2 regions of the Paraburkholderia sp. RL17-347-BIC-D genome follow, and region 1 is predicted to be linked to the other one. Evidence: riboswitches for the same ligand, from Rfam matches in the RefSeq annotation. Region 1 holds a riboswitch; the other holds the start of a gene.
What was found. Region 1 has a riboswitch for glycine ahead of gcvT (glycine cleavage system aminomethyltransferase GcvT). Riboswitches for the same ligand answer to the same signal wherever they lie in the genome.

Region 1 (4,363 bases):
ACTGCCGGCCGAAGGCCCGGGGGCATGCTGCGCGGCCCCGGCGGCTGGAACGGGTGCCCTGCGCGGTGCGAGGGTGTTCCGGCCCGCTGCGGTTCGCGCGAGAGGAGCGATGTTAACACGGATGCATGCAACGGATGCCCGCCTCATAAAAGCAATATCCGATCAACATGCGCCGAGCCGACGACGCTGACGGTCCACCTTCAGGACATGCCACAATTGCGGTGTTGCGCGCCGTCGCCGCGGTGGCAAAGCGGCGCGCCGATTTTGCAGGAAGACAAGCATGTCCGCATCGCTGAAGATTGGATTGATGGGTTACGGTTTCGCCGGCGCGACCTTCCATGCGCCGGTGATCGAGCACTGCGGCCGCGCGAGCGTCGCGGCCATTGCCACGAGCCAACCCGAGCGCGCGCTCGCCGACTATCCGCATACAAAGGTGGTGGCCGACCTCGACGCGCTGCTGGCGCTCGAAGAAATCGACTGCATCGTGATCGCCACGCCGAACGATACGCACTTCGACCTGGCGCGCCGCACGCTGGAAGCGGGCAAGCACGTGGTGGTCGACAAACCGGTCACGCTGAACGCCGCCGACGCCCACACGCTGGCCAACATCGCGCTCGCCCGGAGCAAACTCTTCATACCGTTTCACAACCGTCGCTGGGACGGCGATTTTCTGACCGTGCGCGACCTGCTCGCGAGCGGCGAATTGGGACGGATCACGCAATACGAATCGCATTTCGACCGTTTCCGGCCGGAGGTGCGACAGCGCTGGCGCGAGGAAGCGTCGCGCGGCGGCGGCTTGCTGCTGGACCTCGGGCCGCATCTGATCGACCAGACGCTGGCCCTGTTCGGCGCGCCGCAAACCGTGTCGGCCACCGTGCGCACGCATCGCGACGACGCCGGCGCACCCGACTACGTGCATATCCAGCTCGGCTACGGTGAGTTCGAAGTGGTGCTGCACGCCAGCGCGTTGACGGCACTGGTCGCGCCGCGCTTCACCATTCACGGCACGCGCGGCAGCTATATGAAATACGGCCTCGATACGCAGGAAGATCAGTTGAAGGCGGGCCTGCGGCCGGGCGACGAGGGTTTCGGCGCCGGCAATGCCGCCGGTGTGCTGCGCGTGCAGGAAGGCGATCAGGAAGTCGAGCGCGAGTTGCCGACGCGCAATGGCGACTACACCGGGTTCTACATCGCGGTGGCCGACGCCATCCAGCACGGCGTGAAATTCCCGGTCAGCGCACAGGACGCCGTCGACGTAATGACGGTTATCGAGCTTGCGGCGCGCAGTTCGGAAGAAGGCGTCCGGCTGCCGTTTGAGCGGATTCGCTGACGATTTGGCCGGCATGTCGAAACGGCTTGTGTACCTAAAATAGCACTCGCCACCCATGCCGCGCGGGCCAAACCCTGACAAGCCCGAAAGGAACATAACGTTACAAATAAGGCCGCGCTGCCGGTCAGCGCGGCCCGGCAGTCATCCGTTGCTGCCGGGTAGCACCACACAACGACAATGACTTCCGGAGAGTCCATGCCCCGTACTATCCGCGCGCTCGCCGCGTGCGCCTTGCTCAGTTCCCTCGCCGCCTGTGTGGTGGCGCCTCAACCCCAGCCGGCGCCTCGTCCCAACCCGCAACAGATCGCGGATCAGCGCCTGCGTCAGGTCGACGGCCGCATCGACAATCTCAGCCGCCGGATCGACAACCGCGTGAATCAGGGCTATTACCCGCCGCCCCAAGGCGGCGCGCTGCATCATCGTCTAGACGTGATCCGTCAGGAAGCGCACGACATGGCCGCGCAACATGGCGGCGGCCTCTCCAGCGACGAACAGCGCGTGCTGAATCAGGAGCTGGACAACGCGGCGCACGCCATCGGCGAATAGTCGCGCCACGCGTCAGGTCAGGCACCAAAAGCGGCACGAGCGCGGCATCACGTCCCGCGCTTTTTTTGACAGGCGCGAGAGCGGTGCGTCAACCGCCGCGCCGCTCGCGGGCCTTTATTTGACAAGCCCCCGGCCCTCGCGTACATTCGCCGCACGCGTCGGGAGAGCGCGCTGGCCGCTGAAAATCGCAGGCCGCGCCGCCGAAGGGGCACACCCGCAAACTCTCAGGCAAAAGGACCGACCGCGTCGAAAAACCCGCGTCCAGGCAACATCGAGGCACTCGTTTTTCGCACTCTGGAGAGCGGCAGTAGCCGTCTGCATCGTTTAATCGAGCAGATTCTGGCAAGCTGCCCACCGAAGGGGCGCGCGTTTCACCGCGGCACGTCAATGTGATCACGGTGGCGCAATCTCTCAGGTATCGAGGACAGAGGGGTCATGCAGGACCACGCTCGCAGCCAGAAGGCCGCGAGGCGTAGCGCCGCATGGCCTTTTTTGTTTCGCGAGATGCCCGAGGCCCCATGACCCAACTCAAACACACCCCGCTCCACGCCACCCACCGTGCGCTCAATGCCCGCATGGTCGATTTCGGCGGCTGGGACATGCCTGTCAATTACGGCTCGCAAATCGACGAACACCGCGCCGTGCGCACCGACGCCGGCATGTTCGACGTCTCGCACATGTGCGTCGTCGATTTCACCGGCGAGCGCGTGCGCGCCTTCTTCGAATACGCGCTGGCGAACAATGTCGCCAAACTGCAAACGCTCGGCCGCGCACTGTACTCCTGCCTGCTGAACCCGGACGGCGGCGTGATCGACGATCTGATTGTCTATTACTTCGGCGAAGATCACTTCCGCGTGGTCGTGAACGCTGGCACCACTGATAAAGACATCGCCTGGTTCGGCCAGCTCAACGCCGAAGGCGGCTTCGGCCTGACCATCACGCCGCGTCGCGACTTTGCGATCGTCGCCGTGCAAGGCCCGAACGCACGCGAAAAAGTCTGGCAAACCGTGCCGGCCGCGCGCGCCGCCACGGAAGCCTTGAAGCCCTTCAACGCCGCTCGCATCGAAAACACGCCGTTCGGTGAATTGACCGTCGCCCGCACCGGCTACACCGGCGAAGACGGCTTCGAAATCATCGTGCCGGCGGATCACGTCGAAGCGCTGTGGAACGCGCTGCAAGCCCAAGGCGTGCGCCCGGCCGGTCTCGGCGCGCGCGACACGCTGCGCCTCGAAGCCGGCATGAACCTGTACGGCCAGGATATGGACGACAACGTCTCGCCGCTCGACGCCGGCCTCGCCTGGACCGTCGACCTCACCTCGCCGCGTGACTTCGTCGGCAAAGGCAAGCTGGAAGCGGACGGTTCGCAGGCCGCGTTCGTCGGCCTGATTCTGCTGAAGGACAACGGCAAGGCGGCAGGCGTGCTGCGTGCTCATCAGAAAGTCGTCACGCCGCAGGGCGAAGGCGAAATCACCAGCGGCACCTTTTCCCCGACCATGCAGGAATCGATCGCCTTCGCGCGCGTGCCGAAGGGCGTGCAGCCGGGCGACACCGTGCACGTTCAGATTCGTGACAAAAACGTCCCTGCAAGCGTGGTAAAACTGCCGTTCGTGCGCAATGGCAAAGTGCTCGCGGTTTAAGCAACCGGCGCGTTCGTCCACTTTTTTCAAGTCACTACCGAATCACACCGCATAGGAGCATCCGATGAGCATCCCGGCCGATCTGAAATACACCGAATCGCACGAATGGGTCCGCACCGAAGCGGACGGCACGCTGACGGTCGGCATCACCGACCACGCGCAGGAAGCGCTCGGCGACATCGTCTTCTTCGAAGTCCAGGAACTGGGCAAGACCGTCACGGCAGGCGACACCGTCGCCGTCATCGAATCGGTGAAAGCCGCTTCCGATATCTACGCGCCGGTTTCGGGCGAAATCATCGAAGCGAACACCGCCGTGGCCGACACGCCTGATTCGGTCAACAGCACGCCGTACGAAAGCTGGCTCTTCAAGATCAAGCCGGCTGCGGACGCCACGCAGGACCGTCTGATCGACGCCGACGCGTACACCAAGTCAATCGGCGCCTGATTCACCTTTACGTTTAACCCGACAGGTGCGGCGTCCTTTTCGAACGGACAGCCGCACCGCCAGGAACACCCATGAAGCTCGAACACCCGGATCGTCTGATGAACCGCACTCCTCTCTCGCTCGCCGCGCTCGAAGTGCATGACGCCTTCGCCGAACGGCACATCGGCCCGGACGCGGCCGACCAGCACGCGATGCTCGAAGCCCTCGGCTTCGCGTCGCGCGCCGCGCTGATCGACGCCGTCATTCCGAAGACGATCCGCCGCACCGAAACGCTGCCGCTCGGCCCCTTCGCGCAACCGAAGAGCGAAGCGGAAGCGCTCGCCGCGCTGCGCGAACTCGCGGACAAGAACCAGGTGTTCCGCTCGTACATCGGGCAGGGCTATTACAACGCGCACACGCCGACGG
Region 2 (4,363 bases), on a different contig from region 1:
CACGCAGCGGACGCGGCGACCGGCTGGGCCAGCGTGCCCGACCTGCGGCCGGTGCTGGCAATGCTGTTCACCTCCGGCTTGCTGATGTTCGCCAACATGTCGATCGAGCCGATCATCACCGTGTACGTCGCCCAACTGGTGCACGACGCAAGGCACGTCACGCTGGTGTCCGGCTTCGTGATGTCGGCGTCGGCGTTGGGCAGCGTGCTGGCGGCTTCGCGTGTGGGGCGTCTGGCCGACCGCATCGGCGCGCCCAGGGTGATCGTGGTGTGTCTCGCCGTGTGCGCGGCCTTGCTGGTGCCGCAGGCGTTCGTCACGAGCGGCTGGCAACTGGTGGCGCTGCGCTTTCTGATGGGCTTGGCGCTGGCCGGCCTGCTGCCGTCGATCACGAGCGTGATCCGCCACAACGTGCCCGACCGCTCGGCCGGCTACATTCTCGGTTATGCGACTTCGGCGAATTACGCGGGCCAGGTGGCGGGTCCGCTCGCGGGCGGCTTTGCCGGCGCGCATTTCGGCATGCAGGCGGTGTTCCTCATCACCAGCGCGTTGATGCTCTGCGGGGCGCTGTTCAACGGCTGGGTGTTCAGAGGCTCGGGTGCCGCGTCTGGCTCATCGGGCAACGGATAGCGCGTCTGAAGCGAATCAACGACGCGAATCGAACGCGATGCGTACCGCGAGTCCGGCGAGCACGGTGCCCATCAGCCAGCGCTGCACCAGCAGCCACACCGGACGGCCGGCGAGAAACACGGCGATCGAACCCGCCATGCTTGCGATCAGCGCATTCACCGTCACGCTGATGACGATCTGCACGCAGCCAAGCGCAATGGACTGCGCAAGCACGCTGCCGTGCCCCGGCGAAATGAATTGCGGCAGCAGCGACAGATACATCACCGCGATCTTCGGGTTCGCGAGGTTGGTGACGAGGCCCATGGTGAACAGCTTGCGGCGGCTGTCGTGCGGCAGATCGCGGACCTGGAACGGCGAACGGCCGCCCGGCTTGACCGCCTGCCACGCCAGATACGGCAGATAGAGCGCGCCGCCGAAGCGCAACGCGTCGTACGCGTACGGCACCGTCAACAGCAGCGCCGTGATGCCGAACGCGGCGCAGAACATGTAGAACACGTAGCCGAGCGCGACACCGCCGAGCGAAACGAGGCCCGCGCGCCGCCCCTGGCAGAGCGATCGCGAGATCAGATAGATCATGTTCGGCCCCGGCGTGAGCACCATGCCGAGCGAGACCAGACCGAAGGCGAGCAGCGTTGGGAAAGCGGGCACGTCATTCTCCTCTGCAAATGAAGGTTGGGCGGTGCCGCCAAATATAGCCGATGCCGGCCATTCCGGCGCGACATACGGGCCCGAAAATTCGTAGCGACGCATGTCCCGCCTTCATCTCCACTCAAGCAGTTTCAGACCGCCGCTTGCGCAGTGCATAGCAGGAAAGACTTGCGGTGAAATTTTTTGAACGGTATTGTCGAGCCGTTCTGCAATGCAAGCGCGGGAGAGATCGTCAGACGTTCGTGACGACGCCGACGGAGCAACCGCCCCGGAAACTCTCAGGCAAAAGGACCGCGCAGCAGGAACATCTGGAGAGCGGCGCACTGGACTACCCTGTGCGCCCACCGAAGGGGATTCCCCGCACACGGCTCGCATCGGGCCCGGCTGCCGCGGGGAAGAAACTCTCAGGTACATGGACAGATGGGGCATCGACGCCGGTTTCGACACGAAATCGACACCGGTGATGCTCAACTACTCTGGACCATGTCATGTCACGAATCGCCATTATCGGCGCCGGCATTACCGGCGTCACGACCGCTCACGCCCTCGCTCAGCGCGGCCACCACGTCACCGTCTTCGAGCGCCATCGCTATGCGGCGATGGAGACCTCGTTCGCCAACGGCGGCCAGTTGTCCGCCAGCAATGCCGAAGTCTGGAACAGCGCGGCCACCGTCATGAAAGGCCTGCGCTGGATGCTCACGCGCGACGCCCCCTTGCTGCTCAACCCCGCGCCCACCTGGCACAAGTACTCGTGGATGGGCGAATTCCTGCGCGAGATTCCGCACTACCGGACGAACACGGTTGAAACCGTGCGGCTCGCGATTGCCGCGCGCGAACATCTGTTTTCGATCGCCGAGACCGAAGGCATCGACTTCGATCTGGAGCGGCGCGGCATTCTGCACATCTACAAGACCCGCAAGGAATTCGACGCCGCGAGCAAGGTGAACGAACTGCTGCGCGAAGGCGGGCTCGACCGCAATCCGGTGACGGCGAGCGAGCTGCATGGCATCGAGCCCACGCTGCACGGCGATTTTTACGGCGGCTTTTTCACACCATCCGATTCGACCGGCGATATTCACAAGTTCACGCGCGGCCTCGCTCAGGCGTGCGTGCGGCACGGCGTCGAGTTTCATTACGATGCGCAGATCACGTCGATCGAGCAGCCGGCGGAGGGCCGCTTTACGCTGACGGTCGATCTCGAAGGCGAGTCGCAGCGGTTCGCGTTCGAGCGGATCGTCGTGTGCGCGGGCGTGAAGAGCCGCGATTTCGCCTCGATGCTGGGCGATCACGTGAACATCTACCCTGTCAAAGGCTATTCGATCACCGTCTGTCTCGAAGACGAACTCAGCCAGCAGCACGCGCCGTGGGTGAGCCTGCTCGACGACAGCGCGAAGATCGTCACGAGCCGGCTCGGCGTGGATCGTTTTCGCGTGGCCGGCACGGCGGAGATCAACGGCTTCAACCGCGATATCCGTTCGGACCGCATCGCGCGGCTGGTGGACTGGACGCGGCGTTATTTCCCCGAGGTGTCGACCTCGCGCGTGATTCCGTGGGCGGGCTTGCGGCCGATGCTGCCGAGCATGTTGCCCAAGGTGGGCCGCGGCAAACGGCGCGGCGTGTTCTACAACACCGGGCATGGACATCTGGGCTGGACCTTGTCGGCCGCGACGGCGCAGGTGTTGGCGGGCGCGATTCAGTAGCGCTTGCTGACGCAGGGTTTTGCAGGCGGCGGTAGCGCGATGTCACCACTGCCGCCGCCGAATGCAAAATTCGCCACTTCTGCTAGTGTTCTCCCCATACGCATCAGTGCCGCGGAGAACTCCATGCCCTACACCCGTGCAGCGAACCACAAGGCAGGCGGCGCACGCCTGAGCGACGCGCAGATCGCCGCGGAGGCGACCCGGCGTCTCGCCTGGGACGCCGCGGTCCCCGAACACGCCGTGAAAGTCCACGTCTCGCGCGGCCGCATCACGCTGCGCGGCGAACTGCAACGCGATCAGCAACGCACCGCGGCGCTCGAAGACGTGACACGCCTGTTCGGCGTAACGGGCGTGTCGGATCACACCGTCGTCAAGGCAAGGTGAAGGTCAGCCGGTCTGCGTTTGCCGCAGCAGCATGCGGCAATGCCGCGCGATCTGCTTTTCCTCTTCGGTGTGAATCGCCCTCACCTTGCCCGCCGGATCGCTTTCCGTTAGCCCCATGAAAGCCAGCCCGTCGCACACGCGCCTGCGAATCTCTCCGCTGTGCTCGCCGATGCCGCCGGTAAACACCAGCAAATCGATTCCGCCCAGCAACGCCGCATAGCCGCCGATCGTCTTGCGCACGGCGGTCGCGAACGCATCGAGCGCGAGTGACGCATTGGCATCGCCCGCTGCTGCGCGTTTTTCCAGAGCTTGCATATCGCTTTCGCCATCCGCGTAACCGGCGAGGCCGCTCTGGCGATTCAGCAGCGTCTCCAATGCGCCGGCGTCGAGCTTCTCCACGCGCATCAGATACAGCAGCACGCCTGGGTCGAGATCGCCGCTGCGTGTGCCCATCGGCACGCCGCCGGTCGGCGTCAAACCCATCGACGTATCGATCGATTGGCCGTCGCGCAACGCGCACACGCTCGAACCGTTGCCGAGATGCGCGAACACGGCGCGCGCCGGCAAGTCGGCGCCGAGCCGCGTCACCAGCGATTCGTACGAGAGACCGTGAAAGCCATAGCGCATCACACCGGCTTCCGCATAGCGGCGCGGCAACGCAAGGTGTGCCGCGCGCGGCGGCAGTGTCGCGTGAAACGCCGTGTCGAAACAGGCGAAATGCGGCGCGTCGTCGAAAATCTTCTCGGCCTCGTCGATCAACGCAAGCGCAGGCGGAATATGCAGCGGCGCGAAGTGCACGGCATCATGCAATTGACGGCGCACGTCGGCGGTAATGCGCTGATGCGCGCGCAGATGGGGTCCGCCATGCACCACCCGATGCCCCACTGCCGAAGGCCGCGCATGGTGCTGCTCCGTGAGCACATGGGCGAGCTTTTGCAACGCATCGATCTGCGATTCGAGTACGCGCTCCTGCTGCACCAGCACCTGGCCATCGGGCGCCTTGA

Region 2: another riboswitch for glycine. It lies ahead of P0D96_RS17695 (D-amino acid dehydrogenase); the one in region 1 lies ahead of gcvT (glycine cleavage system aminomethyltransferase GcvT).

What each region holds. Positions count from the first base shown of each region.
Region 1 covers NZ_JARESS010000003.1:170,448-174,810, forward strand. Annotated here, with positions in the region: gene P0D96_RS06300 (oxidoreductase) at 281-1,330, shown strand; gene P0D96_RS06305 (hypothetical protein) at 1,526-1,876, shown strand; glycine riboswitch at 2,026-2,126, shown strand; glycine riboswitch at 2,161-2,314, shown strand; gene gcvT (glycine cleavage system aminomethyltransferase GcvT) at 2,395-3,513, shown strand; gene gcvH (glycine cleavage system protein GcvH) at 3,578-3,958, shown strand; gene gcvP (aminomethyl-transferring glycine dehydrogenase) at 4,030-4,363, shown strand, end outside.
Region 2 covers NZ_JARESS010000011.1:220,199-224,561, reverse strand. Annotated here, with positions in the region: gene P0D96_RS17705 (MFS transporter) at 1-627, shown strand, start outside; gene P0D96_RS17700 (LysE family translocator) at 643-1,275, opposite strand; glycine riboswitch at 1,486-1,579, shown strand; gene P0D96_RS17695 (D-amino acid dehydrogenase) at 1,764-2,975, shown strand; gene P0D96_RS17690 (BON domain-containing protein) at 3,099-3,359, shown strand; gene P0D96_RS17685 (acetate/propionate family kinase) at 3,363-4,363, opposite strand, start outside.